2 linked regions of the Serinibacter salmoneus genome follow. The main gene of each other region encodes a partner of the protein of the gene in region 2 in a complex. Links are inferred from orthologs where the notes say so. Each region holds a gene or a part of one and is shown on either strand. Other genes may lie near its edges.

Region 1 (13,922 bases), 400 kb from region 2 along the record:
GCCGTCATGCCCAGGGAGTGGACGCGTTCCACCAGCGAGGTGAGCACGCTCTGCTCCAAGGCCGCCACGATGAGCAGGACCAGATCGGCTCCGTGCGCTCTGGCCTCCCAGACCTGGTAGGGGGTGACCACGAAGTCCTTGCGGAGCATGGGGATGTCGATCCGAGCGCGCACCTGATCGAAGTCGGCGAGAGAGCCGAGGAAGCGGCGCTCCTCGGTGAGCACGCTGACCGCGCACGCCCCTCCGGACTCGTAGGCCTCACCGAGCGCGGCAGGGTCCGGGATCGGGGCCAGGGGTCCCTTGCTCGGGCTGGCGCGTTTGATCTCCGCGATCACCTGCACGCCGTCGTCGTTCTTCAACCGGCCGAGGCAGGAGATCGCCGGGTGTGCTCTGCCCGCGCGTTCCTTCAGGTCCTCCAGCGTGACGCGCTCCTGGCGCGCCGCGACGTCCTCGCGCACACCGGCAACGATGTCCTCCAACACTGTCACGCTGTGTCCTCCCGATCGACCCCGTGCTCCCAGGCTAATGCCCCGCGCGGCAGGTCGGGACCACGGACCCGTGGCACCGGCGAGAGCGGACTCACCCGGCCGCGGGCTGGGCGAGAGGTCCCAGGTACGGCACCAGCAGTGGCACGTTGCGCAGCACCCAGAAACCGATGACCGCCACGCCGAGCGTGACCACCGCACCCGCGGGAGGCTCCCAGGGCTCACGACCCGCCCTCGCATCCAGGGCCCAGCGGATCACGGCGGCGGCCACCGCGACCAGGCCCACCACCACCAGCGGGTTGTAGGCCCACGCCGTGGCGAGATCACCGTGCAGGAGGGAGTCCACCGCGCGCAGTCCGCCGCATCCGGGGCAGACCAGGCCGATCAGCAGACTCGGGCAGGTCACGTAGTGGTGCTCGCTCGGCGCCGCGAGCACCACCAGCGCCACTCCCCCCGCCAGGAGCGCACCGAAGGACCAGGCCTGCGCCCTCGCGGCACGGCCATGGGCCGACGGCGCACCCCGGGTCATCTCAACCCACGAGCTGGTTCATCAGTTCGGCGTACTCGGGGGTGGTCATCACCCAGAGCAGGTAGCCCACGCCCACGAGGGCCCCGAGCACACTCAGGACCAGTCCGGTGATCGCCATGGTCCGGTTGCTCGCGAGGCCACGGCGCGCAGCGGAGACACCCATGGCGCCCGTGATGATGCCCGCGAGTCCGATCGTGGCGGCCACCAAGGTGGTACAGAACAGCACGAGGCTGGCGATCCCCAGCGCCAGCGACCAGATGCCGAGGGCGTTGCGCTCCTTGCCCGTGCGGTACGGGTCGAACCCACCACCGCCTCCGCGCCCCGAGTACCCCGGCGGCGTGCCGTACGGGGTGGGAGGGGCGGCGTAGTTCGGTGATGCGGAGTAGTTCGGCGGTGCGGCGTAACCCGGCGGCGTGCCGTAGGGGTCCTGCGGGGTCCCGCTCGTACCAGGAGGGCTGCCCCAGGCGCCCGAGGCGGGCGGCTGCTGCCCCTCGGGCAGGCGCGCTCCGTAGCGTGGTTCGTCCGGGGGATTGCTCACTGCTGCTCCTGTCTCGTTACTGCTGCCCACCCAGCGTAGTCACGCGACGAGCGCGATCACGCCCGCCTGGCAGCCGAGGGCGAACAGCGAGAAGGCCAGGGACCACGCCCGGTCCCGGACACCCCGTGGGCCCACTGCGGCCCGTCCGGCGAGCACCACGCCGGGCACCGCGAGCGGGACGAACCCGATCAGGGTCGCGAGCACCGCGGTCACCATGACCCACGGTGACGTGCTCACCAGCGGACGGGACACCAGCTCCCGGATCCACACCACCCGCTCACGCGAGCGCGGTGGTGGGTCGACGGGCAGGTCGTCCGCAGCCACGGGCACCGCTCGCGGCTCGCCCAGGAAGGGCTCCGGGGTGCCGTATGCGGGCACCTCCGGGTGCTCCCTCGCGCGGGAACGGCGCGCCATGGGGACTAGGAGGCGATGTGGTCCGCGCCCGCGCGATCCACCCGGTGCGGTGCGGGTTGTCCGAGCCCTGCCGCGCGCAGCGCGCCACCCACGACGAGTGAGAGGACACCGACCACGATGCCGGCCCACCACACGGGTGTGAGGTGGGCGACGAGTCCCACCCCGACGATCGTGGCAGCGAGCATCAGCCCGTAGCACACGAGCCAACCCGCGGTCGTCTTGCCCTCGTTGTGGAAGGGCACGTACTGCGGGATGGCGTCGCCGCCCTCCGAGACGAGCATCAGGGACTTCTCACTCACGTGCCGACCTCCGGGTGTGGGGCTGTTGCGCCCGCCGTGCATCTCCTGCCCCCACCCTACTGTGTACCGGCGACCCGACGCCGACCGGCGGGCTCCGCGCGGCACCGCTCTACGCGGTCGGGTCCTGCCCGCGCGAGAGCGAGTCCCAGTCGTCAGCGGGCGTGTGCGACCCACGGGCGTCGCGCTCGTACCGGGCTCCCCGCGCGGCGGACGCAGGCACAGCCAGCAGGCCTGCCACCGTGAGGGTCAGCAGCACACCCACCACGAGAAAGGCGACCGGCCACACCGTGGTGGTGACGGCGCCCGACACCTGCGCCACGCCCGTGGCCTGCGCGGCCGCGGAGGCCAGCGCCGCGTGCGGATCACGCCAGGCCAGGACACCCGCGACCACCAGGGACAGCGCGGCCAGGACCATGACCCCCGTCACCACCCGCGCGAGGGCGCCGTGCACCAACAGGAGCGCCGCCAGACCCGCACCGAGCACCAACACCAGCGCCCCGAGCACGGGGGACGCCTCGAAACCGGAGGCCGAGACCACGATGGTGCCGGTCGCGGCATCCACCGGAGCCGAGAACCACGTCGCGGCTGCGCCGGCCGCGGCGAGCGCGGCGAGCAGCAGCACCGCGCCCAGCAGCCGCAGCCGCGTCACTCGGGCACGTCCCGGTCCGCCAACCGGCCGGCGAGATCGACCGCGGCGATCACCGCGGCGGCCTTGTTGCGGCACTCCTCGAACTCGGCGCTCGGCTGGGAATCCGCCACGATCCCCGCACCGGACTGCACGTGGGCAGTTCCGCGCGCGATGATCGCGGTGCGGATCGCGATCGCCATGTCCAGGTTCCCGGCCAGGTCGACGTAGCCGACAGTGCCGCCGTAGACGCCGCGGCGTGTCGGCTCGAGCTCCGCGATCAACTGCACCGCACGAGGCTTGGGGGCTCCGCTCAAGGTCCCTGCCGGGAAGGTCGCCGTCAGGGCGTCCAGCGCTCCCGCGTCCGGGCGCATCTGGCCGGTGACGGTCGAGCAGATGTGCATGATGTGCGAGAAGCGTTTGATGTCCATGAACTCGCTCACGGCCACGGTTCCCGCACGAGCGACCTTTGCCAGGTCGTTGCGGCCGAGGTCGACCAGCATCAGGTGCTCGGAGCCCTCCTTGGGATCGGCCAGCAGTTCCTCGGCGAGTTCCGCGTCCTGCGCGGCGTCCTTCCCACGGGGCCGGGACCCGGCGATCGGGTAGGTCATGACCTCCTGACCCTCGACCCGCGCCAGGGTCTCGGGGCTGGAACCCACCACCGCGAAGGGTCTCCCCTCGGCATCCTCCAGGTGCACGCAGTACATGTAGGGACTCGGGTTGAGTGCCCGCAGCGCACGGTAGACGTCGATCGGCTCGGCTGCGCACTCCACGTCGAACCGCTGGGAGAGGACCACCTGGAACACGTCACCGTCGCGGATGTGCTCCTTGGCCCGCTCCACGGCGTCCTCGTACTCCTCGCGGGTGGAACGTGCACGCACGCGCGGTGCCGGGGCCGTGGGGTCCTCACGCATGGTGCCGCCTGGCACCGGGCGCGTGAGCGCCGCCGTCATGTCCTCCAGGCGACCCACCGCGCGGCGGTGGGCATCCCCGATCCCACCCGGCAGCCCGTCGGCGTTGATTGCGTTCGAGATCAACCACACCAAGCCGCTGTGGTGGTCCACCACCGCGAGGTCCTCCACCAGTGCCAGGGACAGATCGGGCAGGCCGAGCTCGTCCTGCCCGGTCGGGGTCAGGGTCGGCTCCCAGTACCGGATCGCGTCCCACCCGATGGCGCCCACGAAACCGCTCGTCAGCGGCGGGAGCCCCGCGATCGGTTCCGTACGCAGGGCGGCAAGGGCGTGATCGAGGACCTCGAGCGGATTCCCCTGGTGCCGCAACCCCCGGGGCACGTCGCCCCGCCAGGCGGCCTCGCCGTCGCGAGCGGTGAGCAGCGCCCGGGAGGCCACTCCGATGAAGCTGTAGCGACCACCCGAGCCCTCACTCGTGGCCGACTCGAGGATGAACGTGCCAGGCCTGCCCTGGGCGAGCGCGCGGTAGATCCCCACGGGCGTGAGGGCATCGGCGAGCAGGCGGCGCACCACCGGCACCACGCGGTGATCGCGGCCGAGGTCGCGGAACTCCGACAGGGTGGGCCAGATGGCGCCGCTGGGAAGATCCGCAGGAAACTCCACGCTCGGCGCCTCAGCCACGGGACGGCTCCGGCAGCGACGTCACGGCGGGCAGCTCGCCGCCCGCATCGAAGCAGGAGAGGGCACCCGTGTGACAGGCCGCGCCGACCTGCGCCACCCGCACGAGGAGCGCATCGCCGTCGCAGTCGATCTCCAGACCACGCACGTACTGTGCGTGACCGGAGGTGTCACCCTTGCGCCAGTACTCCTGCCGGGAGCGGCTCCAGAACACCACCCGGCCCTCCGCGAGGGTCCGGCGCAACGCTTCGTCGTCCATCCAACCGAGCATGAGGACCCTGTCGGTCGAGTGGTCCTGCACGATGGCCGCGACGAGGCCGTCCGCATCCCTCTTGAGCCTGGAGGCGATCGTGGGCGCGAGGACCGGTGCGGCGGGTGTGTCGGGTCGGGATTGGCTCACCACGTCATCCTGCCACGCGGCCACCCACCGCCGACCGCTCGGCACGGGCCTGGCGGGCGGGTGAGGATAGGGCCATGGACCACGACGACCCGGACACCACCCCACGCATCCGGCTGGCGGCGGCGCTCGCCGCCGTGACGCCCCACTCGCCCACGTTGTGCGAGGGCTGGCAGGCGCGGCACCTCGCCGCCCACGTGATGCTGCGGGAGCGCGCACCGCATCGGGTCGTCGCCGACCTGCTGCGCCGTGCCCCGGTGACGGGTGGTCACCTGGGGGCGGTGGCCGACGACGCGGCGGAGCTGCCCGGGTACACCCGGCTCGTGGAGGAGATCACCCAGGGCCCCTGGCGGTTCTCACCGATGGCCACGCGGGCCGCGACCCTGACGGAGTTCCTGGTGCACGAGCAGGATGTGCGTCGAGGCGAGGCCCTGCCCTCCTCGCCCACGCGCCTGGGACCCCGCGTATCCGCGTCCGTGTGGCGGTCCTGCCTCGCGATGGCACGGATGCGGCTGCTGCGTCACCGGGACGGCCATGGCCTGGTGCTGGTCACACCCGAGGGTCCTCGTGCCGTGGTGCGCCGCGGCGCCACCTCGGCGGTGCTGACCGGTGAACCGGTCGAACTACTCCTTGCGCTGTGGGGGCGCGGTGAGGCCAGTCTCACGCAGTGGAGTGGCGACGGTGAGGCCGTGGCCGCGCTGTCGGGGGCGCTGAGGTAGGGCCGGCCCGGCGTGGTGGCCGCGACTCAGCGCACGGGGTGACCCGCGCGCGCCAGGGCCTCCTTCACCTCGGCTATCCCCAGCGTGGCGAAGTGGAATACGCTCGCCGCCAGGACGGCGTCGGCGCCTGCGTCCGCTGCCTCCACGAAGTGCTGCACCGTGCCCGCGCCGCCGCTGGCGATCAGCGGCACGTCGACCTCGGCGCGGACCTCACGCAGCATGGGCAGATCGAACCCGTCCGTGGTGCCGTCCGCGTCGATCGAGTTCAGCAGCACCTCCCCGGCGCCGCGGTCAGCCGCCTCCGCGGCCCAGGCGACCGCGTCCATCCCGGTGCCGCGCCGGCCCCCGTGCGTCGTGACCTCGTACCCGGACGGCGTGACGGCACCGTCCCGGCAGCGACGGGCGTCCACCGAGACCACCACCACCTGATTCCCGAAGCGGCGGGCGATCTCGGTGATCACCTCGGGGCGGGCGATCGCCGCCGTGTTGATCCCCACCTTGTCGGCGCCGGCCCGCAGCAGACGCTCCACGTCCGCCACGCCACGCACCCCGCCGCCGACGGTGAGCGGCACGAAGACCTGCTCGGCTGCACTCGTGACCGTCTCGACTGTCGTCGCCCGGTCCGAGCTGGAGGCGCTGACGTCCAGGAACGTGACCTCGTCGGCGCCGTCGGCGTCGTAACGGCGCGCGAGTTCGACCGGGTCGCCAGCATCTCGCAGCCCCACGAACCGCACTCCCTTGACCACCCGACCGGCGTCGACGTCCAGGCACGGGATCACACGCAGGGCGACGCTCATGATGACCAGAGTAGTCGCGCCACCCGCGCCGCCGCGCTCACCCGCGCCTGCGGCGTCACCCGGCCTCCTCGGCCTCGGTCGTCTCGGCGCTGGGGGTCGCCGAGGGCAGCACCACCCCGGATGCCGCCAGGATGTCCACGACGTACACGACCGTCTCGTCGAACCCCTCCGCCGGCGGGGTGACGACCAGCACACGCGAGCCGACGGTCTGCTCCACCAGCCCCGCGCTGAGCCCGGGCGGGAGCTCGGTCAGCGCGACCTCGCGGGGCGGCTGGCCCCAGGTGTCGTCCAGGACCTCGCCGTCGGACCACCCGATCGCGCGGAGCCCCACGATGACCGTGGCGTCCGAGGCGACCTGTGTCCCTTCGCCCTTGAGGAGGACGGAGGTGGTCACCTCGGCCGGCTCCACCGCGTCCTGGACCGAGACGGCGGGTCCCTCCTCCTCGACCGTGACGGTCGGCATCCCTGCCACCGGGTCACGCGGCACTCCGGTGGCCGTGGTCGGCAGGACGTCCACCACGAGCACGTGCGGATCCGGCCGCTCGGCGGTCCCGAGCTCCACGCGCATGAGGCGCGACCCCTCGGTTGCGCCGTCCAGCAGGTCGAACAGCGGTTCGCCGAGATCCTCCTCGGTCAGCGACCGGATCTCGGGCAGGGTCTCGTAGGTGTCCGCGGCCACCTCGCTCGTGACGGCGTTCACCGCGCGGTAGTGCAGCAGGAGCGGCGCACCCTCCTCGACGGCCGGCCCGTCCCCGGTCATCAAGGTCGAGGTGAGGGACTCGGTCACCTCCAGGTTCTCCGGCACCGTGATGGAAGGTCGCTGGCCCCACTCCCCGGCGACCTCGACCGTGGCGGCCGGCTCGGGCTCGGGCTCCTCCGGGCTGCAGCCGGTCAGGAACAGGGCCACGGCGAGGACGAGGGTGCCCGGAGTCTTCATGCTGCCATTGTGCCTAGGTCGCCTGCATGTTCTCGATGAGCCGATCCACACGCTCGTCGTGGGATCGGAACGGGTCCGAGCACAGCACGGTCCGCTGCGCGGCATCGTTCACCTTCAGGTGGACCCAGTCCACCGTGTGATCGCGGCGGGCCTCCTGGGCCGCCCGAACGAACGCCCCACGCAGGCGCGCACGCGTGGTCTGAGGCGGGATGTTGCGGGCCGTCTCGAGTTCCTCGTCGGTGGTGATCCGCTGCACGAGACCCCGCGCGGTGAGCGAGGCGAACAGGCCCGAGGTCGGGGAGATGTCGTGGTAGGCGAGCTGGAGCCGCGCGACGCGCGGATCGTCCAGGCCGATCCCGTGGCGCGCCCGGTACCGCTCGATCAGGCGCTCCTTGATGGCCCAGTCGAGTTCCGTCTCCACGAGGGAGTGATCGCCGGTCTCGACGGCGCGCAGTCCACGTTCCCACAGTTGCAGTACCCAGGCGGTGCTCGCGGAGTCATCGCCCGTGCGATCGACGAAGGCCTGGGCGCGTTCGAGCAGATCCCGTTGGATCTCGATCGCCGTCGTCGTGCCACCGGAGGCTCGCCGCACCTCGGCCCGGCCCGTCAGGTCGTGACTGATGTCCCGAATGGCACGCACCGGGTTCTCCAGCGCGCTCTCACGCAGGCTGACGCCGTGCTCGAGCATCCGCAGCACCAGGTCGGTCGTCCCGAGTTTCAGCATGGTGGTCGGTTCGGCCATGGAGGAGTCCCCCACGATGACGTGCAGCCGCCGGTACGCCTCGGCATCGGCGTGCGGCTCGTCACGGGTGTTGATGATGGGACGCGATCGGGTGGTGGCCGAGGACACCGACTCCCAGATGTGGTCGGCGCGCTGCGAGAAGACGTACCTCGGTCCGCGGGGACCCTCCTGAACGTGCCCGGCCCCGGTGAGGATCTGACGGGTCACGAAGAACGGGACGAGCACCTCGGCGGTCCGGGCGAAGTCCGCGCGGCGGCGCAGCAGGTAGTTCTCGTGGCACCCGAAGGAGTTGCCCACGGAGTCCACGTTGTTGCGCAGCAGGTGGATGGTTCCCGGCAGCCCCTCGGCTGCCATCCGAGCGTTCGCGTCCTGCGCGAGGGAGTCCAGGATCCGCTGCCCCGCACCGTCCTGGACCACAGCGTCCCGGATCGAGTCGCACTCAGCGGTGGCGTACTCGGGGTGGCTGCCCACGTCGAGGTACAGGCGGGCGCCGTTGCGCAGGAACACGTTGCTGGAGCGCCCCCAGGCGACCACCGTGCGGAAGAGGTAGCGCGCGGCTTCGTCCGCGCTCATCCCCTGCCCGGCAGAGGTCGCGCACGTGATGCCGTACTCGGTCTCGAGCCCGAAGATCCGGCGGTCGGCCTCACTCACGGCTGCTCGCCGCCCGCCGGGTCCAGTGCGCCCGCGAGGTCGGCCTCCGCCAGACGCCGGAACGCCCGGCGCGGACCGGAGCGGCCCAGCACGGCCACCTCCAGTTCGCCCGTCGGCGGTGTGTCGTGGTCGGCACCGACGGCCAGCGCGGCCAGCGCGCCGCGCAGCGCCGCAGGCAACGCCGCGTCCGGCGACCAGGAGGAGGCGAGGTGATCGGTGCGCTGCTCCGCATCGCCCCCGATCACCACGTAGCCGGGTGTCTCCGTGAGCGACCCGTCGAAGGAGAGCCGGTAGATCTGGTCGTGGGCCACGTCCTGCGCCACCTCCGCCACCACGAGTTCGACCTCGAACGGCTTGGCCTCCTGGGTGAAGACGGTCGCCAGGGTACGCGCGTAGCTGGTGGCCAGGCCCCGCACGTTCACGTCCGCGCGGTCGTAGGTGTAGCCGCGAAGGTCCGCGTAGCGGATCCCCGCCACCCGCAGCGACTCGAACTCGTGGTACTTGCCGACTGCGGCGAAAGCGATCCGGTCATAGATCTCGCTCACCTTGTGCAGCGCGCGGGAGGGATTGTGGGTCGCGAACAGGATGCCGCCGGCGTAGGACATCACCACGACCGAACGCCCCCGCGCGATGCCCTGGCGTGCGAAGTCCGCGCGGTCCTGCATGAACTGCTCGGGCGCGACGTAGAACGGCATGCTCATTCCCGGCCCGCCTCCGTCCGCAACCGCGAGATCTCAGCGACGTGGCCTGCGAGATCGCCGTCGGCCACCCGGCGGTACCCGGCGGCGTCCACCACCGCGACCACGGGGAAGATGCCCCGTGTCAGGTCCACGCCGCCGGTGGCCGAATCGTCCTCCGCGGCGTCCATCAGGGCCGCCACGGCCGCGGCAATCGCCCAGGAGGCATCGCCGTCGGCCCGGTAGGTCGCCTTGAGGCTCCCGCGCGCGAATGGGGAACCGGAGCCGATCGCGTGATAACGGCGCTCGGTGTACCGACCGCCCACGGCGTCGAAGGAGTACAGGCTCGCCGTGGCACGCGCGGCATCGAATCCCGCCAGGAGCGGCAGTGCCAGGAGCCCGTGCGCAGCGGCCAGCGGCAGGTTCCCACGCACGAGATGTGCGAGCCGGTTCGCCTTGCCCTCCAGCGAGAGCGTCGTGCCCTCGATCTTCTCGTAGTGCTCGAGTTCGAGCTGGAACAATCGCACCAGCTCCAGGCCCACACCCGCGGCGCCGGCGATGCCCACGGCGCTGTGGTCGTCGGCAGGGAAGACCTTCTCGATCTCGTGATGGGCGATGTGGGTGCCGCTCGTGGCGCGCCGGTCCCCCGCCATCACCACGCCCCCGGGATAGGTGAGCGCCACGATCGTGGTGGCGTGGGGGGCAAGTGGGGGGGCGCCCATCTCGCCGCCCTCGCCCGCTCGGGGTTCACGCGCCCAGGCCAGCAGGCGGTCCGGTGCCTGATCCCGGACCAGGTCGAGGAAGGACGCTGCGCCGTCCGCCCACATCCGGTGCGCGCCCGGTGGGTCGGTGCGGGTCACTGCCCGCCCTTCTGGACGAAGCCCTTCACGAACGACTCGGCGTTCGTCTCCAGCACGTCGTCGATCTCGTCCAGCAGATCGTCCACCGCCTGGGTCGAGACCTGGTGGCTGGGGACGGGCTGCTCGCCGTCGTCGGGCTCCCCGGGCGGGGTGACGTGTTCCTGTGACTGTGCCACGGGCTACCTCCTTGGCGTCTCGTGCTCGATCTTAGGCGTGATCCTCGCGCGCCGTCGGTGTGACGCCCAGTGCGGCCAGGAACTGCGCGGCATCCTGCGCGCCCGTCAGCGCCTCACCCACCAGGTCGCGGGTGCCGCGGTGTGGATCCGGCATCGGCAGGCGCAGGAGCGTGGCCTGCCCCGGCAGGTCGAAGACCACGCCGTCCCAGCCCGCAGCCACCACGGCACGCGGGAATCGGCGGACCGCTTCCCCGCGCAGCCAGGCCCGGGTACTAGCCGGGGGCGTGAGCATGGCACGCGTCACCTCCTCGGGTGTCACGAGAGTGCGAACGGCGCCCGAGGCGCGCAGTCGGGCGTAGATGCCGCGCTCTGGCCGCACATCGGACCACTGCAGGTCCACTGCCTGGACCTTGGGGTGGTCCCACGTCAGTGCGTGGCGCGCCCGAAGGCCCTCCAACACGCGGAGCTTGGCGAGCCACTCCACCTCCGCCGCAGCCGCGTCGCGGTCCTCCCGCAACAGGTCCAGGACCCGCCGCCATGTCCGGAGCACCTCTCGCTCGTCCTCGTCGAGGTCCTCGCCCAGTGCCTGCTCGACCCCCTCGAGGTAGGCCCGCTGGATCTCCCAGGCCGTGAGGTCCCGCCCCGCCATCAGTTCCAGGCCCCGCTCCAGGGTGAGGTCACGGGAGACCTCCCGGACGGCGGCCACCGGATCCGCCAGGGTGAGCCCCTCCCACCCCAGCGGCACCTCGCCACCGCGTTCCGCCTCCTCCAGCACGCGCAGCACCAGGGCGGTCGTGCCGACCTTCAGGTAGGTCGCCACCTCGAGACAGTTGGCATCGCCGATGATGACGTGCAGTCGGCGGTAGCGTCGCGGATCGGCGTGCGGCTCGTCACGAGTGTTGATGATCGGTCGGCGCAGCGTGGTCTCCAGGCCCACCTCGGCCTCGATGTAGTCCGCGCGCTGCGAGAGTTGGAACCCGGCCTCGTCCCCCGCCTGTCCCAGACCCACGCGACCCGCACCCACCATGATCGGTCGGGTGACCAGGAACGGGGTGAGGTGCCGCACGAGGTCGTCGAACGGCACCGCGCGGTCCACCAGGTAGTTCTCGTGCGTGCCGTAGGAGGCGCCCTTGCCGTCGACGTTGTTCTTGTACAGCGCGATGTCGGGCGTGTGGGGCGACGCCGCCAGCGTGCGCACCGCGCGCAGCATGACCTCCTCCCCCGCGCGGTCCCAGAGCACGGCATCGCGCGCGGTGGTGACCTCGGGGCCGGAGTACTCCGGATGCGCGTGGTCCACGTACAGCCGCGCGCCATTGGTCAGCAACACGTTGGTGACATTCGGCTCCATGTCACGGCGGGCGCGGCGCTGGATCTCACCGTCCTGCCCGATGCTGGAGTCGGTGAGTTGACTCGCGTGCGCGTCCTGGCGTGCCAGGTGCCACCCGCGTGCGTCCGCCAGGGGATCCTCGCTCTCGTAGCTCCAGCGCACCCCGGGCGCGACCCCGTCCCCCTGGGCGTACGCGGCGACCACCAGCGCGGAGGCGGTCATGGCGTTCACCCGGGAGTCGGGCGCGCCGAGAACCCCGTACTCCGTCTCGATTCCGATCACAGGCACGGCCACCAGCCTAGGGTGCTCCGGCAGAGCCGGCAGGCTGCGGGACTACAGGTACTGGCCGGGATTAGCGGCCGTCTCGACGGCGCGCGGGGCCTGGGAGCCGGCGCTCTTCTTCTGCACGATCGTGCGGATGAAGACGATGCGCTCGCCCTTGCGGCCGGACACGCGGGCCCAGTCGTCCGGGTTCGTCGTGTTCGGCAGGTCCTCGTTCTCGTGGAACTCCGCCGCGACACCGTCCAACAGGTGCTGGACGCTGATCCCCCGCGGCCCTCCCTGCAGGAGCGCCTTGATCGCTGACTTCTTGGCGCGGTCGACGACATTGCGGATCATGGCTCCCGAGGCGAAGTCCTTGAAGAACAACACCTCTCGATCGCCACTGGCGTAGGTGACCTCGAGGAACTCGTTCTCGGGGCCGGTGTGGTACATCCGCTCCACCGTGGCCTCGACCATGCCGGCCACGGCCCGTGCGGCGTCGCCCCCGTGCCGAGCGAGGTCATCGGGGTGCAGCGGCAGGTTCTCGGTGAGGTACTTGCCGAAGATGTCCTTCGCGGCCACGGCGTCGGGACGCTCGATCTTGATCTTCACGTCCAGGCGTCCCGGGCGCAGGATCGCGGGGTCGATCATGTCCTCCCGGTTGGAGGCCCCGATCACGATCACGTTCTCCAGCCGCTCCACGCCGTCGATCTCCGCAAGCAGTTGCGGCACGACCGTGGTCTCCACATCCGAGGAGATGCCGGTGCCGCGGGTGCGGAACAGTGACTCCATCTCGTCGAAGAACACCACCACGGGCACGCCCTGGGAGGCGCGTTCGCGGGCGCGCGAGAAGATCAGGCGGATGTGCCGCTCGGTCTCGCCGACGAACTTGTTCAACAGTTCCGGACCCTTGACGTTGAGGAAGGCCGACCGGACCGCCTCGGCGCCGGCACGCTCGCCCGCACGCCGCGCGAGCGACGCCGCCACCGCCTTGGCGATCAGGGTCTTCCCGCATCCCGGCGGGCCGTACAGCAACAGCCCCTTGGGCGGGGTCAGACCGTGGTCACGGAAGACCTCCGGGTGACCGAAGGGGAGTTCCACGGCGTCACGGATCGCCTCGATCTGGTCGGCGAGTCCCCCCACGTCGGTGAACTCGACGTCGGGAACCTCCTCCAGCACGAGTTCCTCGACCTCGGAGCGTGGAATGCGCTCGAGCACGAAGCCCGCGCGCTGATCGAGCGTGAGGGCGTCCCCCACCCGCACACTGCCGTCGCGCAGCGTGCCGGCCAGCCGCACCACACGTTCCTCGTCGCCGCGGCCGACCACGAGCGCGCGGTCGGATCCCAGCAACTCCTTGACGGTGACGATCTCCCCCACGTCGTCCACCCCGCCCACGGCGACCAGCGCCATGGACTCGTTCAACCGCACCTGGTCCCCCGGCCGCAGGGACGCGAGATCGACCGCGGGTGAGACCGGCACACGCATGGTGCGGCCGGCGGAGACGACATCCGCGGTCTCCTCCTCGCCTGCGGCGAGGAACACCGCGTAGCTGCCCGGGGGGCGGGTCAGCTGCTCGACCTTCTCCTTCAACTCGGCGAGTTCGGCGCGGGCCTTCATCAGCACCGCGGTCAGTCGCTGGTTGCGCTCGGCGAGCGAGGCCGCCTCCCGCCGCAGCGCGTCGTCATCCGGCGTCATCACTGCTCCTGTCTGCCGTGTCCTCAGCGTAGTCCGTGCTCGCCAACGAGGCCTGGGCACCACGGTTCATGGCGCCGGCGACCTTCGCGGCCTTGCGTGCCTTCTTCGCGGTGACGTCCCGCTCGACGCCCTCGCCGTCCCAGTCGTCCTGGATCTGAACCCGCGCGGCATCCCGCGCGAGCGCCTCCTGTTCGTCTGCGTCCA
Region 2 (13,969 bases):
GGCGACGCCGGTGGCCTCCGTGAGGCCGCGCTGCGCGGCGATGCTCGCCAGCAGCAGGGCGTCGATGAACGCCACGGTGCCCACGGTGGTCGCCAGGAGGGTGCGGGCAAGACTGGGCGTGGAGGTCAGCGCGGACCAGACGGCGAGGGCCAGCCCGAGCACGCCGGTGATCACCACCGCCCACACCATCGCGCCCACGGAGGCGAAGCCGTCGGCGGACCCTCCGGTGCCCCAATGGGTCGCGACCGGGTCGGGCAGCGCGCTGCTCCAGGCACCGAGCAGGGCCACGGTCACGCCGGTGGCCACGGCAACGAGGAGGACTCCGGTGGCGGCGATGCGCACCGTGGGACGGGTGGTCATGGCTGGTATCCCTTTCGGATGGTCGCGGCGAGGTCGTCGGCGGTCAGGCCCAGGCGCCGGGCGGTGAGGTGAACGGTGGCGACAGCGTCCCGGAAGGCGGCGCGATCGGCGGAGGTGGCACCCTCGGCACCTGCGGTCACCACGGCCCCTCTGCCCCGGCGCACCTCCAGCAGGCCCTCCTCGCGCAGGATCGCGTATCCCCGCAGCACGGTGTGCACGTTGACGCCGAGGGTGGTGGCGAGCTCGCGGGCGGGCGGGAGTTTCTCCCCCGCCGCGATCTGCCCTGCGGCCACCCCGGAGCGCACCGCGGTGGCGAGCTGTTCGTACAGCGGGGTGCCCAGACTCGAGTCCAGTCGGATCAGCACACTGTCCTCCCCTCGCGTTGCGACACTCGCCTACTGCCTGTGGGCGACGGCAACCGCACCACGTCGGGGTGCGCTACGCCGTCGAGCACCAGCATATAGTTCTAGTTTCACTAGAACAAATGGCGCATCACCCGGTCCTCCTCACGAGAGAGTCTCCTTCACCCGAGAGAGTCCCACTGCGGGGCTCTCTCGACTCAATCAGGCTCTCTCACCGGCCGAGGGTCTCGACTCTCCCCGGAGACGCAACGAGGCCCGCCCCCGGAACGGGAGCGGGCCTCGTGAGTGCCTCAGCCTCAGGCGGCGGAGTCGGCCTTCGGCGCGTTGACGTCCTCCGGCAGAGCAGCCTTCGCGAGCTCGACCAGCGCGGTGAACGCGGCCGGGTCGTTGACGGCGAGCTCGGCGAGCATCCGACGGTCGACCTCGATCTCCGCGGCCTTCAGGCCCTGGATGAACCGGTTGTAGGTCAGGCCGTTGGCGCGGGCCGCGGCGTTGACGCGCTGGATCCACAGGCGACGGAAGTCACCCTTCTTGGCGCGACGGTCGCGGTAGCTGTAGGTGAGGGAGTGGGTGACCTGCTCCTTCGCCTTCCGGTACAGGCGGGAACGCTGCCCGCGGTAGCCGGAGGCGCGCTCGAGGGTAACCCGGCGCTTCTTCTGGGCGTTGACCGCCCGCTTCACGCGTGCCACGTGAGTCTCCTAACGTTGTTGACCCGGCTCAGCGGCCGAGAAGCTTCTTGGCCTTGCGGACGTCGGCCGGAGCCACGACCGCGTCCGAGCCGAGACGACGCTTGCGGGTGGACGTCTTGTGCTCGAGCAGGTGACGCACACCCGTGCGCTCGCGCATGATCTTGCCGCTGCCGGTCACCCGGAAGCGCTTCTTGGCACCGGAGTGCGTCTTGTTCTTCGGCATCTCGCCATCCTGTCGTCGGCCGCACGGGGTGCGGGGCTTGCTGGTCGTACATATCCGGTGCGGGGCGCCGCTCCGGGAGTTCGGTCCGCCTGGGTCAGGCGGGCTTGCGCGGCCCGGGGCGCGGTGCACGCGCCGCAGGCTTGGGCTTGGCAGCCGCGGGCTTCGCGACCGGCTTGGGTGCCGGGCGCGGGGTCGCGGGCCGAGGCTTCGCCGGGGCGGCCGGCGCGGCATCGGTCGGTGCCTCGGCGGCCGGTGCGGGCTCGGCGGCCGCTGCGGGCTCGGCGGGAACCTCGGCAGCGACAGGCGCGGGGGCCTGCTGCGGTGCCGGAGCAGCCTCGGTCTGCCTGGGCTCCTGCACCTGCTCGTTCGCCTCCGGCTGCTCAGGTGCGGTCTGCTGGCGGTCGCGGCCACGGGCGTTCGGACGGGCCTTGCCACGCTTCTCGTCGCGTGCCTCGGACTTCCGCTTGGTCGGCGCGAGCACCATGGTCATGTTGCGGCCGTCCTGCCGCGGCGAGGACTCCACCGTGCCCAGCTCGATCACGTCCTCCGCGAGCCGCTGCAGCAGCCGGATGCCCATCTCGGGGCGTGACTGCTCGCGTCCGCGGAACATGATCATGACCTTGACCTTGTCCCCCGCCCCGAGGAAGCGCTCCACGTGACCCTTCTTGGTCTCGTAGTCGTGCGCGTCGATCTTGAGGCGGAAACGGATCTCCTTCAGCACGGTGTTCGCCTGGTTGCGACGCGCATCGCGCGCCTTCTGGGCGGCCTCGTACTTGAACTTGCCGTAGTCCATGAGCTTGCAAACCGGGGGACGTGCGCTCGGTGCCACCTCGACGAGGTCGAGGTCCGCCTCCTCTGCCAGACGCAGGGCGTCCTCGACGCGAACGATGCCGACCTGCTCACCGTTCGGGCCGACGAGACGCACCTCGGGCACGCGAATACGCTCGTTGATGCGAGTCTCGCTGATGCTGTGCTCCTTGGTCTCGTGTGTCGTTGCGACCTCACACACGGGAAAGGCCCCCGGGTGCGGTGCACGCGGAGGCCATCAGGTCGGCGCCGCCACCTGGCGATGCCGTGGAACGCCACCGACGCCCGAGGGCGCGGCGTGGCGCTCCGACCTGGAACCTGACCCGGTCGGACCCGGGACGAGGTGGGATGGACTCCGCTTGCACATCGACCTCGCTCACACGCCCCCGGAAGAGGCGCACGGCGAAGCCGATCGGTCGACGTGTAAGACTACCAGATGTGACCGAGCAGCACAGCCGCGGCGCCCGCGGCGCCGACGCCACCTTCCGAGCAACGCCCGAGACCGACGCCACTGACGGGACCGACGCCACTGACGACACCGACCATGCCCTGGTCGGCGAGGCGGTGATCGACATCGCCCAGGCGACCGCCGTGGAGATCATCGGCTCTGCCGCCGTCCACCTGATGAGCGCCGCCGCCGTGAAGTGCGGGCTCGCGCCCGATGAGGACGGTGTGCGCGGCGTGGACATGATGGACCTCGCCGAGGCCCGCAAGCTCATCACCGCGTTGGCCGGGCTCGTCACCGCCGGCGCACCCGAGATCGGGGACCGCCACGCACGACCGCTGCGCGACGGCCTGCGCTCGCTGCAGCTGGCCTTCCGTGAGGCCTCCACCTACCCCGATGCCCCCGGTGAGGGTCCCGGGGAGAAGTTCACCGGTCCCGTGCGCTGATCCGCACCTGCACGCCGGTGCGCTCGGGCCGGCGACCCACATCCCGGCCCCTCCCGAACTGGAGCACCGATGAGCGCCACCCCGACCACCACTCGACGCACCCTGTGGATCGCGGGGGCGAGCATCGCCGTCGTACTCCTCGCGATCCTCGCCTACCTCTTCCAGCCCTGGCGAGCCTTCACCACGACCGTGGTGGACGAGGACCTGCCGCCGGTGGCGATCGCCTCCACCGCCGAGCCGAGCACCGAGCCCAGCGCATCCGCCGCGGAGGCGACCACCGCCGCGGAGGCCGGCCCCACGCCGTCGCCCACCACACCGAGCCCCACGCCGTCGCCCACCACACCGAGCCCGGAACCCACCTACACCACGCTCGCCGAGGGCTCGTTCATCACCCATGAGCACGCCACCACCGGCGCCGCGAGCCTGGTGGAACAGCCCGACGGCAGCGTGGTGCTCGCGATCGCGGCCCTGGAGACCAGCGACGGACCGGACCTGCACGTGTGGCTCACCGACCAGCCGGTGATCGAGGGCACCGCCGGCTGGCACGTGTTCGACGACGGCGAGTACGTGGAGCTGGGCGCGCTGAAGGGGAACGTCGGGGACCAGGTGTACGAGATCCCCGAGGGTGTGGACGTCAGCAAGTTCCAGAGCGTGTCGATCTGGTGCGCCCGGTTCGCGGTCTCCTTCGGCGCAGCCGAACTCCTCGCCGCGTAGCGCCCGTAACGCCCCTCAACCCCGGGTCGGGAGTCCGCGCACCTGACGCAACCACACCAGCACGTCCTGGATGCGCTGGTCCCAGTACTCCCACACGTGCTGTCCCGGTCCCAGGTGGGTGGTCAGGGCAATCCCGCGTTCGGCGGCCAGCGCCAGGAAGCGCTCGTTGCTCGGGCGCAGGTCGTCATCGTCCCCACACGCCAGGAACAGGGCGGGCAGGGCGGCCGGATCGGCCTGACGCAGCAGCGTGAGGAGATCCGCCTCGCTGCCGGCCACCTCGTGCTCGCCCCAGACGGTGGCGTAGAGTTCCGGCCGCCCGGCGCGCATCACGGGGTCGGCCACGTCCAGGGCCCCCGACAGGCTCGCGGCCGCCGCGAAGGCCTCCGGCTTGCGCAGCGCCCACCGGAACGCGCCGTAGCCGCCCATCGACAGTCCCGCCACGAAGGTGTCCTCGCGGCGGGCGGAGAGACGGAAGAACTGGTGCATCAGCGCCGGGAGTTCCTCCGAGAGGTAGGTCCAGTACCGCTCGCCGTGCGCCATGTCGTGGTAGAAGCTGCGCTCGACCCGGGGCATCACGACCGCGAGGCCCTCCTCGGCCGCGTACCGCTCGATCGAGGTGCGCCGACCCCAGATGGTGTCGTCGTCCGACAGCCCGTGCAGGAGGTACAGCACCGGGGGTTCCCCCGCGCCGCGCTCCCCCACCATGCCGATCTGGTTGTGGGTCTCCTGCGGGAGGATCACCGAGACCGAGGTGCTCATCCCGAGGGCGTCGGAGTAGAGGTATACGCGTGCGAGGGCCATGCCCCCATCCTGCCCCGTGGCCGCGGGCGCCGGGTGCCACCGCCTGCGCGATCGCCCGCGCCGCGTCGCACCGTGTCGCACCGTGTCGCACCGGGCGAGTGCCGCGTCGCGTTGCTAGCCTGCCAGTGAGTACCCGCATCCAGCACCCCGCCCCCAGGGAGCCCGTCATGTCGATCGCCTCCGTCCTGACCAACCTCACCGATGCCGCCAAGAACTCCCTCGGGATCTCCCGGGTGTACGGCGAGCCCGTGACCGCCGAGGGCGTCACCCTCATCCCCGTCGCCACCGTCATCGGCGTGCACGGCGTCGGCATGGGCGAGGGCCCGGTCCCGACCGATGCGATCGAGGTGACCGACGCCGACGGCGAGGTGGTCGAGGAGATCGCCTCCGACGGCGAGGGTTCCGGTGGCGGCGGCGGGTTCACCAGCGTCGGGTGGCCCGCGGGCGCCTACGTGATGAGCAACGGTGAGGCCACCTGGCGACCCGCGGTGGACGCGAACATCGTGATCCTCGCGGGCGCGAGCCTCGCCGGGTGCGTGGTGGCCTCGCTCGCCTCGGTGGCGGCGATCCGCGCGATCTCCTCGGGCACCGAGGCCGTGGTGCGCACCGGCGCCGAGGCGTTCGGCTCGGTCACCCAGACGGTGGCGCAGTCCGTCACCGGCGTGGCCTCCCACGCCGCTGGCGCGTTCACGCACGCCGCCTCGCACGCCGCGGGGGCCTTCACCCGGGCGGCAGAGCTGGCCTCGGGCGCCTTCGGGCACGCCACCGATGCCGCGACCCACACCGCCGTGACCGGCGCGGAGACCGCCGCCCGCACGGCGCTCGGCCTCGGTGAACTCGGTGCCTCCGCACTGGAGGCGACCACCCACGCCGTCGGCGGCGCGATCGCCGCGGCACGCCGCACCTCCTGACCCGCTCCGCGGACCTCGGCACCGCGAATCCGTGGCTTCGGCGGCGGGTACGTGGCCTGCGGCCACGTACCCGCCGCGTGCGCCACGGCCTCGCGGTCCTCAGGCGGTCGTGAGCGCCAGCTCCACGGAGTCCACCCGCTCGGCCACGAGCGCGCTCTCCCCCAACGCTGTGGCGGCCGCCCCGGCGACCTGCTGAACCTGCTCCCGGGTCAGTCCTGCCACGACGGCGAGGGCCACCTTCACCTCGGCGCGACCGCCCGGCTGCACCTGGACGGCGCGCACCCCCTCGACGGCGCCGACCACCCGCTGGATCTCCTCGACCACGGCGGGGTCGCGCGGCGAGGGCGTCCACTGCTCACCGCGTGCCAGCGCCCACACCGCGGGGCGGGGCACGAAGGCGGGCGCGGGGTCACCGGCGTCCAGCACCATGACGCCACCGGCCTCGTCCACCGCGGCCATCGCGGCCCGCACCGCCTGGTGCGGGACCGGCCGGGCGTCGGCGCGCCAGCGGCGCATCGCGTCCACGCTGGAGAAGATCGGCAGTGCCTCCCGGCCGTCGGGTGACTTCACCGTCACCATCGAGGCGGAGGCGTGCCGCTCCTCCTCGAACGCGGCATCGGCCTCCTCCAGCCCGCTCGCACCGCTGGCACCGGGGTCCGCATGCGAGTTCCCACCGGAGAACTTCTTGCGGATCGCCTCCTCGTGGTCGGTCTCCTCGTGCGCCACCACCGGCACGAGCACGCGCGAGGTCGCCAGCGCTGCCACCACCGCGTCGATGCGCTCGGGTCCCTCGGTGGCCAGCGCCTGCGCGAGGGCGGGCGGGCAGGAGCCGTCGTCACCCGCGAACGGGGAGGCCGGCGGCAGTTCGCGGCCGCGTTGCTGCCCGGAGCGGGGAAGGAAGTCCGCGGCGCCCATGCTCAGGCCCGCCCGGCCACGTCGAGCGCCTCATCGATGGTGAAGGCACCGGAGTACAGGGCGGTTCCGACGATCGCCCCTTCCACGCCCTCGCCCACCAGTGCGCGCAGCGCACGCAGGTCCTCCAGCGTGGAGATCCCGCCGGAGGCGATGACGGGCGAGTCGGTGGCGGCGCACACGTGCCGCAGCAGGTCGATGTTCGGGCCGCGCAGGGTGCCGTCCTTGGTCACATCGGTGACCACGTACCGCGCGCACCCGGCCGCCTCGAGAGTGGCCAGCACGTCGTCCAGCTCCCCGCCCTCCTGGGTCCAGCCGCGGGCCGCCAGGCGGGTGCCGCGCACATCCAGGCCGATCGCGATCCGGTCGCCGTGCTCGGCGATGGCCTCGGCGGTCCAGGCGGGGTTCTCCAGGGCGGCGGTGCCGATGTTCACGCGGCGCACGCCGGTGGCCAGCGCGCGGCGCAGGGAGGCGTCGTCGCGGATCCCGCCGGAGAGCTCCACCTGGATCCGGCCGGCGACCCGCTCCACGATCGAGGCGAGCAGCTCGTGGTTGGAGCCGCGACCGAAGGCGGCATCCAGGTCCACCAGGTGCAGCCACGGCGCCCCGGCGTCCACCCAGCGCATCGCGGCCTCGTACGGGTCGCCGTACTGGCCGCCGGAGCCCGCCACGCCCTGCACGAGCTGCACGGCCTGCCCCTCGGTCACGTCCACGGCGGGCAGGAGCTGGAGCACAGGCTGATCGGTCACGTCATTCCTTCGTTCGGTGCCCGACGATCGCCGTCGGGAGGGGTCTCAGAGCGTGTCCACCCAGTTGCGCAGGAGGCGCGCACCGGCGTCGCCGGACTTCTCGGGGTGGAACTGGGTGGCGGTCAGGGGGCCGTTCTCCACGGCCGCCACGAACGGGGCACCGTGGTCGGCGAAGGTGACCCGGGGCGGCGCGAACGGGGTGTCCCCACCGCCGAGCACCTGTGAGGGGTCGGTGAGCACGCCGTAGGAGTGCACGAAGTAGAACCGCTCCGCCTCCACCCCGGCGAACAGCGCGGAGTCCTGCGGCGCTCGCACGGTGGACCAGCCCATGTGGGGCACGATCTCGGCGGGCAGACGCTCCACCACGCCGGGCCACTGCCCCAGGCCCTCGGTCTCCTCGCCGTGCTCCACACCGCGATCGAACATCACCTGCAGGCCCACGCAGATCCCGAGCACTGGCCGCCCACCGGACAGGCGCCGGTCGATCATGCGGTCCCCGCCCACCGCGAGCAGTTGCTCCATCACGGCGGCGAAGGCTCCCACCCCGGGCACCACGAGACCGTCGGCGCGCGCCACGGCCTCGTGATCGGCGGTCAGGGCGACGCGGGCGCCGGCGCGCTCCAGGGCGCGCACGGCCGAGTGTGTGTTCCCGGAGCCGTAGTCCAGCACCACCACGTTGGGCGCAGTCACATCGGACGCGCTCACGAGTCCTCCTCGCGGCGACGGCGGAACAGGCCCCGGCCACGCTGCTGCTTCCCGAGGTCTGCCGAGGAGATGTACCCGGTGACCTCCGGTGCCTGGACGAGGCCGATGAGGAGCCGCTCCGCGACCGGATCGGCCTGCGCCAGCACCAGCCCGGGCGGCGGCTCGCCCGCCTTCTGACCGCCGCGGTAGCGACGGGCGCGGACCTGGCCGGTGACCTCGCCGCCGACCTCGTCCACCCGCGCGGCCAGCAGCACCACCTCGCTGCGGGTGGCGACCGAGAGCGCGGCGCCGAGCGCCTCGGCGTCCCGGGGCACGCCGTCGAGCAACTCGGCGGGATCGGTCTCGGACTCCAGTTGTTCCACGTACCGCACCGCCAGCGCGCCGCGGGTGCTGGGCACCACGGCCGCCTCGATGCCGGTCAGCGCGAGCAGACCGGCGAGCATCTTGGCCTGTCGCACCGCCGTGAGGACCACCGCCGTGGTGCGGATGACCTTGGGCTCGGCCGGCTGCTCATCACCCGCGCCTGCGCCCGCCCCGGCGGCGTCGGCGGGGGCAGCGTCGGCGGCCGTGGTGGCCTCGCCGTCGGGCCCCCCGCCTGCTTCCGCCTCGGGCTCGGCCGGTGCACCCGGCTGCGCCGCGTCGTCGTCGGCGAAGAGGGAGGAGAGATCATCGGGCACGACGACGTCGCCCAGGTCTCCCAGGTCGTCGCCGTCCTCGGGGCGGTCGGTGCTCATAGCGCCCCCTTGGTGCTGGGCACCCCGATGACGCGATCGTCCGGGGCGATCGCGGCGCGCAGGGCGCGGGCGAGGGCCTTGAACTGGGCCTCCACGATGTGGTGCGGGTCGCGCCCGGCGAGCACCCGCACGTGCAGGCAGATGCCCGCGTGCAGGGCGAGCGACTCCAGCACGTGCCGGGTCAGGGAGCCGGTGAAGTGGCCGCCGATGAGGTGGTACTCCTGCCCCTCGGGTTCACCGCTGTGCACGCAGTAGGGCCGGCCGGAGATGTCGACCACCGCCTGGGCCAGGGCCTCGTCCAGCGGCACCATCGCATCACCGAAGCGGGCGATACCGGTCTTGTCGCCCAGGGCCTGGCGCAGCGCCTCGCCGAGCACGATCGCGGTGTCCTCCACGGTGTGGTGCACGTCGATGTGGGTGTCGCCGCTGGCGCGCACCGTCAGGTCGAACCGGGCGTGGGTGCCCAGCGCGGTCAGCATGTGGTCCCAGAAGCCGACCGAGGTGTCGATGTCGACCACACCCGTGCCGTCGAGGTCGAGCTCGACCATCACGGTGGATTCCTTGGTGGTGCGTTCGATGCGCGCGGTGCGCCGCGTCAGCTCGCTCATGCCTGCCGTACCTCTCCTAGTGCGGTGCGGAACCGGGCCATCTCCTGCGGCGTGCCGACCGAGACGCGCAACCAACCCTCCGGGCCGGTCTGGCGGATCAGCACCCCGCGGTCCAGCAGGCCCTGCCAGATCGCGTTCCTGTCCTCAAACCTACCGAACAAGACGAAGTTCGCGTCGCTGGTGACGACCTGCAGTCCCTGCTCGGTCAGCCAGGTCGCCAGGGCGTCGCGCTCGGTGCGCAGGGAGGCGATCTGCGCCATGAGCTCGGCGCGGTGGGTCAGCGCGGCGCGTGCGACCGCCTGGGTCACGGCGGAGAGGTGGTAGGGCAGCCGGACCACCCGCAGGCGGTCCACGAGGTCGGTGGAGGCCGCGAGGTACCCCACCCGCGCGCCCGCCATCCCGAAGGCCTTGGACAGGGTGCGGGTGACGGCCAGGTGCGGGTTGTCCGCGAGGAGGTCCAGGGCGCTGCGGGTGCCGGTGCGGCGGAACTCGGCATAGGCCTCATCCACCACGACCACGCTCGCGGCGCCGTCGGGCCCGCTGGTGCGGGCGGCGGCCAGGATCGGGTTCAGTTCCTCCGGCCGCAGCGCGGTGCCGGTGGGGTTGTTCGGGCTGGGCAGGAGCACGACGGCGGGGCGCACCTCCTGGATGAGGCTCACCGCCCGCTCGGGATCGATGGTGAAGTCCTGCTCGCGGTTCCCCGTGACCCAGGCGGTGTGGGTGTCGCGGGCGTACTCCGGGTACATGGAGTAGGTGGGCGCGAAGGACAGCGCGGTGCGGCCCGGTCCGCCGAAGGCCTGCAGGAGGTGCAACATCACCTCGTTGGAGCCGTTGGCGACCCACACCTGCTCGGGAGCGAGGTGCGCGCCGGACTCCTCGAGCAGGTAGTCCGCGAGGTCGGCCCGCAGGTCGAGGAACTCCCGGTCCGGGTAGCGGTTGAGGCCGGACGCGGCCTCGGCGGCGGCGCGGGCGATCGAGTCGATCACGGCCGGGCTCGGCGGGTAGGGGTTCTCGTTGACGTTGAGCAGCACCGGCACATCGAGCTGCGGGGCGCCGTAGGGCTGCTCGTCGGCCAGTTCGGGGCGCACGGGCAGGCGCACGTCGGGCTCGGGCAGGGCGGGGCTCGTCACGGCGCCCGAGTCTATCGGCCGGGGTGTCGGCGGGGTCGGGGTGTCCACGGCGGGCGGGCCGCTGCTATATTAGGCAGATCGGTCTACCTAGGAGCCCCATGGCCCGCACACCCGCCCGCGAGCGCCTGCTGCGCGCCGCCGCGGAACTGTTCTACGAGAACGGCATGACGGCCACCGGCATCGATGCGGTCACCGCACGCGCCGGCGTCGCCCGCATGAGCCTGTACAACAACTTCGCCTCCAAGGACGCCCTCGTGCTCGCCTACCTCGCCGAACGTCACGAGGAATGGCTCGCCCTGTACCGCGAGCGCCTCGCGACGGCGCGAGGACCACGGGAGGGGGTCCTCGCCGTCGTGGACGCCTACCTCGACCACGCGCACCTGCCGCAGGCCGCCGGGTCGCCCTATCGGGGCTGCGGACTGTTGAACGCCGCCGCGGAGCTCGGGCCGCAGGATCCGGGCCGGGAGGCGGTGCGCACCCACAAGGAGGAGGTGGAGGCGATCCTGTGCGGCCACCTCGCCGAGGACCTCGCACCGGCGCGCGCCGCCGAGGTCGCCGAGCACATCGCCTTCCTGCTGGAGGGCGCCACCACCCGCGCCGGCCTGGAGGGCGACTCCGCGCGGCTGCGGCGCGCACGCACCCTCATCGCCGCGATCCTGGATAACGAGCTCGGCCCCACGGATGCCGCTCGCGCCGAGAGCGCCCGCGCGTGAGGGGCTCGGCGGGTGCCATCGGCGCCCTGCTGCTCACCTCCGTGCTGTGGGGCACCACCGGCACGGCGGCCACGTTCGTGCCGCAGGCCGGGCCGCTGGCGATCGGTGCGGCGTCCCTGGGCATCGGGGGGATCCTGCTCGGCCTGGTGGGCCTCGGCGCGATCCGTCGCGAGCGGGCGGCGCTGCGGGCCCGCTCGCGCACCATCGTGCTCGGCGCGTTCGCGGTGGCGATCTACCCGCTGGCGTTCTACGCCTCGATGGACCTGGCGGGGGTCGCGATCGGCACGGTGGTCTCGCTGGCGAGCGCCCCCGTGTTCGCGGGAATCGCGGAATGGGTGCGCGGCACTCCCCCGACCGGCCGGTGGCTGGCCGCCGCCTCCCTGGGCATCGTGGGCAGCGCGCTGCTGAGCCTGACCGGGCACGGCGAGGGCGGCGGCCAGCGATTGCTCGGGGTGGGGCTCGGCCTCCTCGCCGGCGCCACCTATGCGGCGTACTCCGCGAGTGCCCGCAGGCTCATGGCGGCGGGAATCAGCCGGGGCGCCTCGATGGGGTCGGTGTTCGGCCTCGGCGGCCTGGCGCTCATGCCGGTGCTGCTGCTCACCGGCGCACCCCTGCTGGACTCCCCCGGCACCCTCGCGGTGGCCGCATACATGGCGCTCGTGCCGATGTTCGCCGGGTACCTGCTGTTCGGCTACGGACTCGCCCGCACCAGCGCCTCGACCGCCACCACCGTCACCCTCGCCGAACCCGCTGTCGCGGCGCTGCTGGCCGTGGCAGTCGTCGGTGAACGGCTCGCGCCGCTGGGCTGGCTCGGGCTGGGGATCATCGCCCTCGCGCTCGTGCTGCTCGCCGTGGGCTCGAGCGAGGAGGCCCAGCACCTCGCTGCGGACGGAGAATCCGCGAGCGCCACGGGCACGCCGACGCTCCAGAATGCGCGTGACCTGGGCGAATGCATGGACGGTGCTGTCACCGCGACGGATTCTCCGTCCTGAGCGAGGCCGGTAGGTCCGTCGGTGGACAATCCACAGGGCAAGCGCGCCCGGTCCTGGATGTCGGGGGCTCGCCCTAGCCTGAGGACATGAGCACCACACCCACCGGCGAGACGGCCACGAGCGACCAGACGGCCCGCGCGCTGGAGCATGAGTCGCTGAGGGACCAGTCGCTGAAGGACCAGGCGCAGCAGGTGCTGCGCCGCCTCGTCGGGCGGGAGGATGCCGCCCTACGCGAGGACCAGTGGCGGGCCATCGAGGCGCTGGTCGCCCAGCAGCGCCGGGCCCTGGTGGTGCAGCGCACCGGGTGGGGCAAGTCCGCGGTCTACTTCGTGGCCACCGCCCTGCTGCGGGAGCGCGGCGAGGGACCCACGGTCATCATCTCCCCGCTGCTCGCGCTGATGCGCGACCAGATCGCCGCGGCCTCCCGGGCCGGGATCCGCGCGGAGACCATCAACTCCGCGAACACCACACAGTGGGAGGAGATCTACCAGCGCATCGCCGAGGGCGAGGTGGACGTGCTGCTGTGCTCCCCCGAGCGCCTGAACAATCCCGCCTTCCGCGCCGAGGTCCTTCCCCACCTCGCCGACACCGCCGGACTGGTGGTGGTGGACGAGGCGCACTGCATCTCCGACTGGGGCCACGACTTCCGGCCGGACTACCGCCGGATCCGCACCCTGCTGACCGACCTGCCCGAGGGCACCCCGGTACTGGCCACCACCGCGACCGCGAACGACCGGGTCGTCACGGACGTGGCCGAACAGCTCGGGGTGCGTGCCGAGCAGAGCGTTGAGAGCAGTGACGTACTGGTGCTGCGCGGCAGCCTGGACCGAGAGTCGCTGCGCCTGGCCGTCACGCCCCGCGCCGATGCGGCGGTGCGCCTGGCCTGGCTGCAGCGCTACCTCGCCTCCCGTGAGGAGGGCACCGGGTCCGGGATCGTCTACACCCTCACGGTGGCCATGGCCGAGCAGGTCGCGAGCCAACTGCGCGCCGCTGGCGTCAACGTGGCCTCCTACACCGGCGCCACCGACCCCGCCGAACGCGAACGCCTCGAGGCGGACCTGCTCGCCAACCGCGTGACGGCGCTCATCGCCACCTCCGCGCTCGGGATGGGCTTCGACAAGCCGGACCTGGGGTTCGTGGTGCACCTGGGGGCCCCGAGCTCGCCCATCGCCTACTACCAGCAGATCGGCCGTGCCGGGCGTGGCGTGGCTCGGGCCGAGGTGGTCCTCGTGCCGGGCGAGGAGGACCGCGCGATCTGGGACTACTTCGGCTCCCTCGCCTTCCCCGGCGAGGAGACCGTGCGCGCCGTACTCGCCGCCCTGGCCGACGCCCCGGACCGCACCGCTTCCCTGCCCGCCCTGGAGACCGCGGTCGACCTGCGCCGCTCCCGGCTGGAGATGATGCTCACCGTCCTGGACGTGGACGGCGCCGTGGAGCGGGTGCGCGGCGGCTGGCGCCTGACGGGGCAGGAGTGGGAGTACGACGCCACCCGCTACGAGCGGGTGGAGCGCGCCCGCCGGGACGAGCAGCGCGCGATGCTCGACTACGAGGCGCTGGAGACATCCGCCTGCCGGTTGGCGTTCCTGCGAGCGGACCTGGACGACCCGGAGCTCACCCCCGGGTGGCGCTGTGGGCGCTGCGACCTGTGCGCCGGCACCTTCGTGCCGC

The links.
Region 1: the proteins of hisH (region 2) and hisF are in contact, whole or in part, in a crystal structure (PDB 6RU0), measured with the Thermotoga maritima proteins. The link is inferred for Serinibacter salmoneus from one-to-one orthologs. Residues at the interface, in WP_004080484.1 of Thermotoga maritima: Asn15, Arg18, Arg22, Arg117, Leu118, Pro119, His120, Met121, Gly122, Trp123, Asn124, Asn134, Gly135, Tyr136, Tyr138, Val140, Tyr158, Glu180, Lys181, Ser182, Ser183, Lys184, Ile185; in WP_004080486.1 of Thermotoga maritima: Met1, Leu2, Ala3, Arg5, Ser40, Glu41, Asp45, Glu46, Ala70, Glu71, Ile73, Asp74, Ile75, Pro76, Phe77, Asp98, Lys99, Ser122, Gln123, Glu161, Thr195, Leu196, Asn247, Arg249, Glu251.

What each region holds. Positions count from the first base shown.
Region 1 is NZ_PDJD01000001.1:1,484,463-1,498,384, forward strand. What follows is about bases 4,508-7,460. They hold hisF (imidazole glycerol phosphate synthase subunit HisF), read right to left. Parts: upstream 6,393-7,460; coding sequence 5,622-6,392; downstream 4,508-5,621. Other genes in these bases: hisI (phosphoribosyl-AMP cyclohydrolase), read right to left, coding at 4,508-4,879; ATL40_RS06565 (maleylpyruvate isomerase family mycothiol-dependent enzyme), read left to right, coding at 4,954-5,595; ATL40_RS06575 (FKBP-type peptidyl-prolyl cis-trans isomerase), read right to left, coding at 6,448-7,329; pafA (Pup--protein ligase), read right to left, coding at 7,343-7,460. In the rest of the region: indole-3-glycerol phosphate synthase TrpC, read right to left, coding at 1-488; ATL40_RS06530 (DUF2752 domain-containing protein), read right to left, coding at 580-1,014; ATL40_RS06535 (DUF4190 domain-containing protein), read right to left, coding at 1,016-1,552; ATL40_RS06540 (hypothetical protein), read right to left, coding at 1,592-1,966; ATL40_RS06545 (HGxxPAAW family protein), read right to left, coding at 1,972-2,265; ATL40_RS06550 (Trp biosynthesis-associated membrane protein), read right to left, coding at 2,375-2,914; ATL40_RS06555 (anthranilate synthase component I), read right to left, coding at 2,911-4,464; more of hisI, read right to left, coding at 4,475-4,507; more of pafA, read right to left, coding at 7,461-8,722; prcA (proteasome subunit alpha), read right to left, coding at 8,719-9,423; prcB (proteasome subunit beta), read right to left, coding at 9,420-10,226; ATL40_RS06595 (ubiquitin-like protein Pup), read right to left, coding at 10,256-10,435; depupylase/deamidase Dop, read right to left, coding at 10,467-12,050; arc (proteasome ATPase), read right to left, coding at 12,096-13,718; ATL40_RS06610 (tRNA (adenine-N1)-methyltransferase), read right to left, coding at 13,705-13,922.
Region 2 is NZ_PDJD01000001.1:1,086,672-1,100,640, reverse strand. Bases 6,295-9,294 are described here. They hold hisH (imidazole glycerol phosphate synthase subunit HisH), read right to left. Parts: upstream 8,125-9,294; coding sequence 7,465-8,124; downstream 6,295-7,464. Other genes in these bases: hisB (imidazoleglycerol-phosphate dehydratase HisB), read right to left, coding at 8,855-9,294; ATL40_RS04740 (hypothetical protein), read right to left, coding at 8,121-8,858; priA (bifunctional 1-(5-phosphoribosyl)-5-((5-phosphoribosylamino)methylideneamino)imidazole-4-carboxamide isomerase/phosphoribosylanthranilate isomerase PriA), read right to left, coding at 6,676-7,419; ATL40_RS04755 (SseB family protein), read right to left, coding at 6,295-6,673. In the rest of the region: ATL40_RS04800 (DUF1648 domain-containing protein), read right to left, coding at 1-360; ATL40_RS04795 (GntR family transcriptional regulator), read right to left, coding at 357-725; rplT (50S ribosomal protein L20), read right to left, coding at 1,019-1,411; rpmI (50S ribosomal protein L35), read right to left, coding at 1,440-1,634; infC (translation initiation factor IF-3), read right to left, coding at 1,729-2,568; ATL40_RS04775 (DUF1844 domain-containing protein), read left to right, coding at 2,880-3,332; ATL40_RS04770 (DM13 domain-containing protein), read left to right, coding at 3,402-4,046; ATL40_RS04765 (alpha/beta hydrolase), read right to left, coding at 4,062-4,847; ATL40_RS15170 (hypothetical protein), read left to right, coding at 5,015-5,758; more of ATL40_RS04755, read right to left, coding at 5,858-6,294; more of hisB, read right to left, coding at 9,295-9,466; ATL40_RS04730 (histidinol-phosphate transaminase), read right to left, coding at 9,463-10,596; ATL40_RS04725 (TetR/AcrR family transcriptional regulator), read left to right, coding at 10,695-11,309; ATL40_RS04720 (EamA family transporter), read left to right, coding at 11,306-12,301; ATL40_RS15675 (hypothetical protein), read right to left, coding at 12,375-12,602; ATL40_RS04715 (RecQ family ATP-dependent DNA helicase), read left to right, coding at 12,493-13,969. UniProt on the Escherichia coli protein: IGPS catalyzes the conversion of PRFAR and glutamine to IGP, AICAR and glutamate. The HisH subunit catalyzes the hydrolysis of glutamine to glutamate and ammonia as part of the synthesis of IGP and AICAR.